Regions from separate parts of the Paenibacillus sp. FSL K6-1566 genome, predicted to be linked through region 2. Evidence: riboswitches for the same ligand, from Rfam matches in the RefSeq annotation. Region 2 holds a riboswitch; the other holds the start of a gene.

Region 1 (5,755 bases), 720 kb from region 2:
GATCGTCTTCTCCGAGCACTCGGTCTGATCCGCGAGATCCTGAACGAGCCATTGGCGGTTCGTTTCCATTAACAAGTTGCGAAAAATCTCTTTTTGCCTGTTATTCATTCCGGTCTCCTATTCAGCTTATTGGGAGAGCTCACGCTTCGTAGAGCAGGTACATCGTCCTACGTATATCATATCCGGGTCGCTATGGCAATCTGAACGGGGACGTTACACGGGAAGGGAGCTATAAAAGGGCTTGTTGACAGGAAAACGGAGCGAGCGGTAAACCAAACAAGGATGCCTCAAAAGTCGGCACCCTTGTTCTTGATCCGCTTATAATCCTCGTACAACTTAAGAAATCCCTTCGGCTCCTCGGCGTATCTTTCCCATAAAAGCCTCCACAGCCTCCTGCGCCGACGCCGCTCCCGTCACGGCGGATATCACCGCGACGCCATCCGCACCCGCTCCAATCACTTCCTCCACGCGCTCCACGGTAATCCCGCCAATGCCAACGATCGGCAATCGGATTCCAGCTTCGCGCAGCTCACGGAGAATTGCCGGGCCTTGCGCAGCCTTGGCATCATCCTTTGAGCGGGTCGGATAGATCGGTCCGATGCCAAGATAATCGGCACCATGGAGGATCGCGCGCCGGGCTTCCTCCACCGTATGCGCCGAGACGCCCAGCATCCGGTTGCCGATCCGTTCACGTACCGAAGCCGCAGATTCGTCGTCCTGGCCGATATGCACGCCGTCGGCGTCCAGCTTCAGTGCCAGCTCTACATCGTCATTGACGATGAAGGGTACGCGTGCTTGCCGGCACTGCTCCTGGATCCGGCGAGCCAGCCGGAGCATCGGCTCCCCGTTGAGTGCTCCATGTCCCTTCTCACGAAATTGGACCATGGTTGCGCCTCCAGCCAACGCCTCCTGCACGACCAAGCTAGGCTCGACGATGCAGTTCACGCTGCCGAGCACGAGGTACATCCGCAGATGCCGCCTCATCATCTCAGGTGCCACTCTGCCTGTCATTGCAGCACCTCCTGACGGCGGCGATTGTATGCCCAATGATTGGTCGGGCCCTGTCCCTGCCCCAAGTTTAATCCGTCCTCAATGGCCGCTTGAATGAATAAACGCCCGCTCTGAATCGCATCGAAGGCGCTCAAGCCCTGGGCCAGACCTGCCGTAATGGCTGCAGAGAACGTACAGCCGGTCCCATGCGTATGAACGGTGTTCACGCGCTTGGCGCTGAGTTCCGTAAAGCCGGTGCCGTCATATACCAGATCCACCACCTGATCTCCATCCTCCTCGAAGCTGCCATGACCGCCCTTGATGATGACGATCCGCGGACCGAGCCCGCCGATGCGGCGAGCCGCTTCCCGGCAGTCATGCCTCGTGCGGATTCCCATTCCCGCCAGCACCTCCGCCTCCGGAATATTAGGCGTCACCACCATCGCCAAGGGAAGCAGCTCCCGCTTTAGTGCATCAACCGCTTCAGTACGCAGCAGCTCCGCACCGCCCTTGGCGATCATCACGGGATCGACAACGACGTTCTCCCAGCCAAACGACCGGATCTTAGCGCTGACCAGGCGGATAACATCCGCATGAAACAGCATCCCGGTCTTTAAGGCGTCCACGCCGATATCGCCGCCCACCGCCTCGATCTGCTCCGCCGCCGCTTCCGGCGGGAGCGGATAGACGCCATGGACGCCCAATGTATTCTGCACCGTTACTGCAGTCAATGCCGACATGCCGAATACGCCCAGCTCCTGGAACGTCTTCAGATCCGCTTGAATACCTGCGCCGCCCCCGCTGTCGGACCCGGCAATCGTCAGCGCTCTCGGAATCCGCGCGTCTGTCATCGGGACACGCTCCCTTCCGTCAGGATGTCCGCTTCGCGGACCGACGCGTGCCCTTCGAGCGAACCGGAGTGGAGCTTTGCAAGCTCATCCAAGAAGGCGATCTGGAAGCTGCCCGGCCCGAGTCCGGCCGTTTGCTCGGCCGCGCGGGCGGCTGCTGCCCCATAGAAGGCAAGGCCAGCCGTCCCCGCCAGCAGCAAATCCGGCTCCACAGCGGCGAAGGCCCCGAGCACGGACGTGAGCAGGCAGCCCGCTCCGGTTACTTTCGTCAGCATCGCATGCCCGCCGCGTATGATTCGCGCCGAAACACCATCGCTGATCACGTCCTCCTCTCCCGTAATGGCCACCACCGTATTTAGCCGCTGTGCAGCCCGCAGCGCCAGCTCCAAGTTCCCGCCGGACGCAGAGTCGTCTGCATCGACCCCCTTGATCACCCGGACTTCGCCGATCAGATTGGCAACCTCGGCCGCATTGCCCCGCACCAGGGAAACCTTCACTTCACGCATGATCCGCAGGGCCGAATCGGTCCGAAACGGCGTGGCCCCCGCTCCTACCGGATCGAGGAGAACCGGGACGCGATGCGTATTGGCAGATTGCCCGGCAATGATCATCGCATCCACTTGTTCGCGGGACAACGTGCCGATGTTGAGCACGAGCGCTCCGGCAATTTGGGCCATATCCGCCACCTCGTCGGGGGAAAATGCCATTACCGGCGACGCGCCCAGCGCGTATAAGCCGTTGGCCGTAAAATTCGTAACCACCACATTGGTCATGTTATGGACAAGAGGCTTCTGCTGCTGCACCTTCGTTAAAAGCCCCGCAAGCTCCGAATCCCATGTATTTCCGCTCATTGCCATCATCCTTTCCCATTCTTTTCTTGGTTTTTGGCATATGACATACGACATATGAAACCCATAATCTCATCTCAACCCGAATTCTGATTCATTCTCAAAATGCATGACCTTTCGTAACCCCTGTCTGTCCCATAACTCAAATGCTCAGCGCCCATACCCCTTGGCATCGACCAACGGCTGGAACGGCACGGGCCATTCCTCCTGCTTGTAAGCCATGTCCCAGAACATATACTCCAGCTGGCAGCTCAGCATGAAATGCTCGCGCATCCGCTCGCGCTCCTTCATCGTCGCTCCTTCCGCCCACGCATCCACACGGCCAAGGAACTTCCCTGCCGCATCCTCCCCTCGATTCCCGTAAAAATGAATCCATTCATGGAACGGATGGGTGCGATCCGGCTTAACTTCATCCAGCAGTCTGCGGCCGATCTCATAATACGTCCACGGACAAGGAAGCAGGACCGCCATAATTTCGCCGAGGGTTCCCTCGTGCGCAACGGTCAGCATGTGACGGATGTAATGGTGCGCAGACGGGGCAAGAGGGTAGCCCTGGAGCTGCTCATAGTTCACTCCCGCGACCGAGCAGAAATTTTGATGCGGATGCACCTCGCTGTTGAGGATAAACGCAATCTGTTCGTTGAACGCCGCCATATCCTCCCGCCTCGTGCACTTGGATATGGCGACGCCATAAATGCGAATGTAGGCATTCAAATACTCGAAGTCCTGCTTCACATAGTGAATCAGCTGTTCGCTGTCCAGCTTCCCGGCGGCAATTCCCCGCACGAAGGGATGGTTTATGATCGCCTCGAAAATTCCGTCCGCCTGCTGGCGAAGCTCTTGAGTAAACGTCATGGTTTTCCCCACCTCCATCTTGAAATGAAGAGCAGGAAGTCCTCCTAGCGACCCGGCAATCCCGGTAATCCGGGCAATCCTGGCATTGGCAGCCAAGCATCCATTGCATGTCCCGCAAACCTACGCATACCGTGCATCCTTTTCATATCAGCAACGGTTGCATCCGGGAAACTTTGCAGATCCGGCAGCCGTTGTACCCGGCTACATGTGTATATCCGGCAACCCTTTATGTACACGGCCAACCCTTTATGCACGGCATATGGCAACCTTGCATGCTGCTAGCTCGTACTCGTGCGCTATCGTGCTGGGCAACGAAGATGCAGAAAATTTACGTTCTTCGGAGCATGACAAACAAAGCCGCCCCGAAAAACGGAGCGGCTTCAGCAATAGTCCTCTTGCCCGGAAGAAGCAGGCGCAAAAAGGACTCTATCCGTGAAGGCTCCACTTTCCTACGCTAGTACGAACTAGATCAGGTTCAAAGGGTCCAAGATACGCTCTTGTCTCAGCCGCTGACGGCTCCCCTAGTGGACTTCCTATTCTATTGACTATTACTGTACATAGGTTTGGCGGTGGTGTCAAACGTTTCCGTGTTTGCTGCAATACTCGGTAGATATAACCCCCTAACCCCCTTATTCCAGAAAAAAAGGTGACCGTTCATGCTTTCATTCGCAAGACTAACGAAGTGCAAACCCCCGATCCCGTAATTTCTTTGCCAGCGAACTTGAGATTTTTGAATGATAAGGGGGATATTAGCTGTGCAAAGAAAAATCTCAACTCCTTCCATATGGTTGTTCATGATCCTGGTGGGTTTTCCACAGATCAGTGAAACGATATATACACCTTCATTACCGGACATTGCCCATCAATTGGGCGCTAGCAATAATGCGGTCCAGCTAACGCTCAGCATTTACTTTCTGGGTTTTGCGCTCGGCGTTTTTTGCTGGGGAAGGCTTTCCGACTCCATCGGACGGCGGCCGGCCATGCTGTGGGGCATCCTGGTTTATGGGATCGGCAGCTTGGGCTGTTATCTGTCAGGCTCAGTCGAATGGCTATTCGCGAGTCGATTCGTTCAGGCATTCGGTGCCAGCACCGGTTCTGTCGTCACGCAGACCATTTTGCGCGAGAGTATCGATGGAGCCAAGCGTCATGCGGTATTTGCCCAAATATCAGCAGTGCTTGCGTTTACGCCTGCCCTAGGGCCTCTTATTGGCGGATGGGTAGATCAATTGTTAGGTTTCAGAGGGGTATTCTTGACGCTCGTTCTGATGAGCGCAGCCATTTGGGCCTATACATGGACTTCTCTGCCTGAGACCAGAGTGACGGCTGCTTCCAAGATAAACACCCTATCCGTTGCCAAGCGTCTGCTCTTCGACCGTAACGTATGGGGATTCGGGTTTCTCATTGGAGCAACGAACGGCATATTATTCAGTTATTATGCGGAGGCCCCGTTTATTTTTATTGAGTTTTTTCAGATGAGTCCCGGCAGGTTTGGTTTCTTCGGCATCTTTGTTGCGCTCTCATCTATAATGGGTGCCATGCTGTCGAAAAGACTGCTGAAAAGGCTCCAGGCTGAGCAAATTATCGTGATTGGCACGCTCTTTACGATGGTGGGAGCTCTTGGTCTTACAGCACTTGCGGCTACCGGCATCAAGGTCTCCTTCTTTGATCTTGTGCTTATGGTAGCATGTATTTTCGTTCTTCTGCTCGGGATCGGAATGGCGATACCCAATTGCCTAAGTCTGGCGCTTACGTCTTATCCAGATGTGCTCGGCACTGCAGGAGCGATCTTCGGATTGGGTTATTACGTTGTCGTCAGCCTGATCACCACGGGCATGAGCGTTCTTCACAATGGTTCGTTAATGATGATGCCTTTGTATTTTCTAGGCCTGTCCATTGCCATGATCTTTGTGAGCAAAAGGCTTGCCGGAAATGAGCCGAGGTAGTAATCGGCATATACTGTAGTAATCTTTAAGAAAGTTATTAATAGAAGCTGTCCCTTTCGTTATCTAAGATGGGGCAGCTTCTTCTTTTTATTGAAATTGTACAGGCACAGAAATAAAATGTTATGCTGGATTCTGTCAAACACAGATAAACGGACATATGGACAAACGAAAGCAGCCTGTTGAGCGGACTCAACAGGCTGCTTTTACTAGTATCCCATCATACTCTCTATATAAAATGGGGGCAGGACACGATTTATTTCTCCAAGCCGTA
Region 2 (5,755 bases):
GCGCTTCACGCCCTTCGGAAGCCATTGTGCGCTGGTTTCAATCGCAGACGTTCTGGCCGCTTGATCCAGAAAAACCTGCAAACCGGTCTTGCGTGCCGTTTCGAACAGCTCATGGGGCTTAAACGGGATCCCGCCTTTGAGCGGACGCAGCAGAAATTCATAGGCAACAATATGCTCGGACGGATCCACGATCGGCTGCATATAGCTCGTAAATTCTTTATGTAATATAACGTTCACCATATCATAGTGCTCCATCTGCAGCTCAAACCTCTGCATCGGCGTCCAAATATGCCGGGTCTTCGGAGCTTCCCCTCCAGTGACACAGAAGGACAGCTCATCACATAGATTTCGCGGAAGGGATTGCAGACACTCCATAATGGAGATCAGATCGGAACGTTCCTTATAGTTCACAGCACAACTCTCATTGTGTTCCTGCACCGTGTAGCCGTTCTGTGCAAGCAAGCGCACAAGCTCTTGCCGAGCAGGCTTCATATGAACGGTTCTTCCTTGGTCCTCAATCGCTTCAAAGGTGCTGCAATTGTCGCAAATCATGTTCGTCCTCCTTGGCAAGCAAGCTCTCACTATGCTTTATCGGCATTTAGAATATGATTTCTTTGCATTTTATGGATTTCTATCAAACTTATGACCTAATTTTACTGCAAATGCGTAATATCTATGTTAAAGCGACTCTTGATATAGCAAAAATCGACAAGAATTGCCGATAACAACTGACTTTCGACGATCCGACAAAGGAATCGCACCTTTTAATCCGCTTTCTTATGAAGAAGCTGCAGCAGCATGGTCTGCTCTACGTCAAAATGCCACCGGGCATGCCGCTCCTTCGCCGCATACATCGCCGTATCCGCACGGCCGATCAGCTCCTGGTCATCCTTGGCATGATCGGGGTAAACCGCAATCCCGATGCTCGGCGAGGTGTAAATTTCGGTTCCTTCCAGCTCATAGGGCTCGCTCAGCAGCGTCCAGATATCCTCCGCCATCCAGATCAGCTCCTGATCCTCTCCGGCCGGATACAGCATAACCGTAAATTCATCGCCGCCGAGCCGGGATACGATTACGCCCTTTGACTCCAGCGAATGGAGGCGCTGCGCCACCTTCTGGATCAGCAAATCCCCCGCACGGTGCCCATACTTGTCATTCACGCGCTTAAAACGGTTCAAGTCCATATACAGCAGTCCGACACGGAAACCGGCCCGATCTGCTTCGCCCAAAGCTTCCGAAAGCCTGGCGTTAAAATAACGACGGTTATACAGGCCCGTCAAATCGTCGCGGTGCGCGAGCGATTCACTCTTCTGCAGGCTGACATGCAGCCTTTCGAACAAGCGGTCATTCTCGACCTGAATCAGGATTTGCCTGATCAAAATGAGAATGAAGCAGAGGGTCAAGCCGGTAAATAGACCGCTCCATCCCCCGAACCGATGGGCCATCAGGGCAAACATTCCGCCAAGGACGCTGTAGGGCAGCAAATATCGTACGATCAAGGTTCCTGCCGGCCACGGCTTCTTCTCGGATAGGGATCTCCTCCCCCTTCGAGGCAGCGTTTGTCCACCCGCAAAGCCGATAAAGCATGCAGAGAGGGTGTGCAGCGGATATACATATAGGCCAGCTCCGATGTTCATGAAACTATCAAGAAAGATCCGAAGGACATCCCCGAGCGCAAATGCGCTTCCACCAAGGCACAGGAAGATGACCGCCCGCTTGTGCAGCTGCTTAGTGTTAAAATACACGACCAGCGTAAAGAACATCAGTACGATTCCGCACAGCGGATAGAGCATCGCTCCTCCGGCCGACCTCCAGACGGTATCCGTCCCGCTCTCCATCTCCGGCTTAATGAGATACTCCCACCCCACCGTCATCAAGGTAATCGCAACAATGATGATGTCCAGGGTAAACCGAGCGCCCCGCAGCGGACCCTGCACTCGTCTGAACAGGTAAATCAGGGCACCGGCGAACAATAGAGCTTCCAAGCTCCAGAACAGTTCCGCCAGCCGGATGGATCCGCCAAACACCCCTCCAATCCATTCATCACCCGCATACAGGATGCGCCCTATTGCATCGCCGGCCAATCCGGCTGCAATCAGAAGCCAAAATCTGCGAAGATGGCCTTGCTCATACCGACTGCCAATCACCCCGATCAAATACGCGAATGCGGCTATCGGAGCCATAATGGCTAAGATGCGGTGAAGCAATAAAGCGTCCGGCATCCACAGGGCCAATATCCATTGGATCAATGCGTATCCAATCGCGAGCCGAATATATATGGAATCGGATGGACCCGGGCTCATTCATATCCCTCCCTGAAACAAAAGGTAGGCTTGGTCATTCATGATGAATAGGTCTTTCGAATTAAAGCGTTTCCATATCCAATCATACTTTTAGCCCGAGGAAAAGTAAAGAAAGAAGCGCCCAACAACTGGATATTTATAGGCATATAGGCCGCGTAGAATCGTTATTTGCGGAATTGTCCCGGGATTGTAGTCACTCAATCCCCACTTGACACATGGGGTTTATGTAGTATTATTCTTTCATATCAACGTATCTTTGGTTTTATATCCTAGCATAGTTTCATGGAAGGGGTTCTTGTAAAATGGGACAAAGACGATTGGACCATGTAGGCATTGTCGTAAGGGATCTGGAAGCAACGATCGCTTTCTATACGAAGGTGGTCGGCCTTGAGCTCAAGGACCGTCTGACGCACACGAACGGTGTCATCCAGCTGGCTTTCCTCGGCTTTAACGGCAGCGATGAAACCGAGGTCGAGCTGATTCAAGGATACAGCGACTCCCTTCCTGCGGAGGGAACGGTGCATCACTTTGCCGTCAGCACGGACGACATTGAAGCGGAATATGCACGGGTGAAAGAGCTGGACGTTCCGCATCTGGATGAGGAAATCGTCACGCTGCCCAACGGCTACCGCTATTTCTTCGTGCACGGTCCGGAAGGCGAATGGATTGAATTTTTCCAGCGCTAACAGGCCAGGTCTAAGGTTGCCCGCCCGCATATAGAGACTCCTATGGGTCGCCTGGATCATTCGGGTCTTCCATGCCTGGACAGCCACTCACCCCGGCGACCTATACGAACGTAGAAAATCGCCTTCAGGCATGGGGCGTTCCCGTACTGGACAGGTGCTTCCGGTAGGTCTATAATAACGGAAGTATAACCCGTAACTTCATAAATACCGGGGGAGCTGGAATCGGCCGGCTGAGAGTGTATCCCATAGAGATACTGACCCTTATACCTGATCTGGGTAATGCCAGCGTAGGAAGCCATAGGATTGCGGCTGTTCATAAGCCGTAGTATATACTTACGCCGTCATGCGCTCCGATACGATCGGGGCGTTTTTTGTTGTTGTTATGAAGTTAATACGGAAAATGGAAGACATATAAGGAGAGGAGAAACACGATGAAACAACGTACATGGCTCTCTCTGCTGCTAGCCTGCGTCCTGCTTCTGGTCGCTTCCGGCTGCGGGGCAAGCGGCCAGAACGGCGGAAGCGCGCCCGGCAAGCAAGAGACTGCCGGAGAAGGAGAACAGCCGGCCAAGCTCCGCGATGTCCAATTGATGCTGGACTGGTCGGCGAACACGAACCACACCGGATTATATGCAGCCAAGGAGCTCGGATATTATGAGGAGGAAGGGCTGAACGTGCAAATCGTACAGCCGGGCTCCGGGGGAACCGATGCGATGGTCGCTTCCGGCAACGTACCGTTCGGCATCAGCTATCAGGAGGGCGTAACGCTCGCCCGGACACAGGGGCTGCCGCTGGTTTCGATCGCAGCCATCATTCAGCATAATACGTCCGGATTCGCTGCACCGAAGGATCGGGGCATCAAGAAGGCCTCCGATTTTGAAGGAAAATCCTACGGAGGCTGGGGCTCTCCGATTGAGGAAGCCGTCATGAAATCGATCATGGAGATCGATGGAGCCGATGTGAACAAGGTCAACATCGTGAACATCGGAGACGCCGATTATTTTACGGCGGTTAAGCGGGATATTGATTTCGCCTGGATCTACTATGCCTGGACAGGCATTGAAGCCCAGCTTCGCGGCGAGCCGCTGGACATGATCTACGTGAAGGATTATTCCGAACAGCTGGATTATTATACGCCGGTCATCGTAACGAACGAGAAGCTGATCGCGGATGACCCGGAGCTTGTCAAAGCGTTCATGCGCGCAACGTCCAAAGGCTATCAATATGCGATAGACCATCCGGAAGATGCCGCGGCACTGCTGTCGAAGGCAGTTCCCGACCTGGATGCCGAGCTGGTGCTGGAAAGCCAGAAGTGGCTCAGCCCGCGCTATCAAGATGACGCGCCGCGCTGGGGCGAGCAGAAGGCCGAGGTTTGGTCCGGATATGCCGACTGGATGTTTGAGCGCAAGCTGCTGGAGAAGGAATTGGACGCGGAGCGCGCGTTTACGAATGAGTTTTTGCCTGACAAATAGGAGAAGCACTCCCCGCAGCATTGCAATGCTGCTTCGCGGCTCATCGGCATGAGGCTTAACGGCCGTGCAAATGAGAACCCATATACGAAAGGACGATTGACTCATGGCGAATACACTGCTGAGCATTCAAGTCATTCCGCGTACGCCGGACGGCGGAGACAGCATCCCTTATGTGGATGAAGCCATTAAGGTAATCCAGGATTCCGGCGTCAAATACGAGGTCCATGCTTTGGAAACAACGATGGAAGGCGAGCTGTCCGAGCTGCTCCGCATCGTGGAGCGAATGCATGATGCGCTGGTGAAAGCCGGGAGTCCGAGCATCATCTCCCAAGTCAAAATCGCACATCATCCGCAGGGCATCAGCATGGATAAGCTCACGGAGAAATACCGTCCATGAAAAGCTGGTGGAGCTCGATATGGCCGCCCGTCGTGGCGGTCCTCTTCTTTTTGATCGTGTGGCAGGCTGCGGTCTGGATGTTCGATATCGAGAAATTCATTCTGCCTGCGCCGACGGCTATCGGGCATGAAGCCATCACCGGGGCGTCGGGACTTATGGAACACACCTGGGCTACCCTAAAGTTAACCGTGATCGGATTTGCCATCGGAACCGGTATCGGACTCCTGCTCTCTTTGGCTCTGCACAGGGTCCCTTTTCTCAAAACAGCCCTTTATCCGCTTCTCATCTTAAGCCAGAACGTGCCGACCATCGCCTTGGCCCCGCTCCTCATGATCTGGTTCGGGTTCGGCATGCTGCCGAAGGTCATCGTCATTACGCTCGTTTGCTTCTTCCCCGTAGCCGTAGCGGCCCTCGACGGGCTGGCACGGACCGACCGCACGATGATGAATTATATGCAGATGACGGGAGCCACGCCGTGGCAAATCTTCACCAAGCTGGAGCTTCCGCACGCGCTGCCATCCATCTTCTCCGGGATTCGGATCGCGGCCACGTATTCGGTCATGGGGGCGGTCATCGGGGAATGGATCGGGTCTGACCGGGGAATCGGCTATTATATGATGCTGCAAAAATCCGGGTACCGGACCGATCGCGTATTCGTGGCCATTCTGGTTATCGTGCTGCTCAGCCTGCTCATGGTAGGCGTTATCACCCTGCTGGAGAAACGGCTGATCCGCTGGAACCGGAAGCATTGATTGGCATGGCTTGGCCATATAGATGCTCTCTGCTTCATGAGTTGAACGATTGAACCGGGAGGCGGGGCAAATACATGCAGGGTTCCTCTTGCATCGCGGCTGCTCCCAGCTTTAAATGGTTCTTTCATATTCAGATTACAGATAA

The links. Region 2 has a riboswitch for thiamine pyrophosphate ahead of NST08_RS02620 (ABC transporter substrate-binding protein). Riboswitches for the same ligand answer to the same signal wherever they lie in the genome.
Region 1: another riboswitch for thiamine pyrophosphate. It lies ahead of tenA (thiaminase II); the one in region 2 lies ahead of NST08_RS02620 (ABC transporter substrate-binding protein).

The regions. Positions count from the first base shown of each region.
Region 1 covers NZ_JBBOSR010000001.1:1,318,218-1,323,972, reverse strand. The annotation lists gene NST08_RS05665 (BglG family transcription antiterminator) at 1-108, opposite strand, end outside; gene thiE (thiamine phosphate synthase) at 337-1,011, opposite strand; gene thiD (bifunctional hydroxymethylpyrimidine kinase/phosphomethylpyrimidine kinase) at 1,008-1,841, opposite strand; gene thiM (hydroxyethylthiazole kinase) at 1,838-2,689, opposite strand; gene tenA (thiaminase II) at 2,837-3,541, opposite strand; TPP riboswitch at 3,971-4,074, opposite strand; gene NST08_RS05640 (multidrug effflux MFS transporter) at 4,297-5,484, shown strand; gene NST08_RS05635 (ABC transporter substrate-binding protein) at 5,738-5,755, opposite strand, start outside.
Region 2 covers NZ_JBBOSR010000001.1:597,907-603,661, reverse strand. The annotation lists gene NST08_RS02635 (EAL domain-containing protein) at 1-552, opposite strand, end outside; gene NST08_RS02630 (GGDEF domain-containing protein) at 765-2,303, opposite strand; gene NST08_RS02625 (VOC family protein) at 2,606-2,989, shown strand; TPP riboswitch at 3,189-3,300, shown strand; gene NST08_RS02620 (ABC transporter substrate-binding protein) at 3,421-4,461, shown strand; gene NST08_RS02615 (thiamine-binding protein) at 4,565-4,858, shown strand; gene NST08_RS02610 (ABC transporter permease) at 4,855-5,610, shown strand.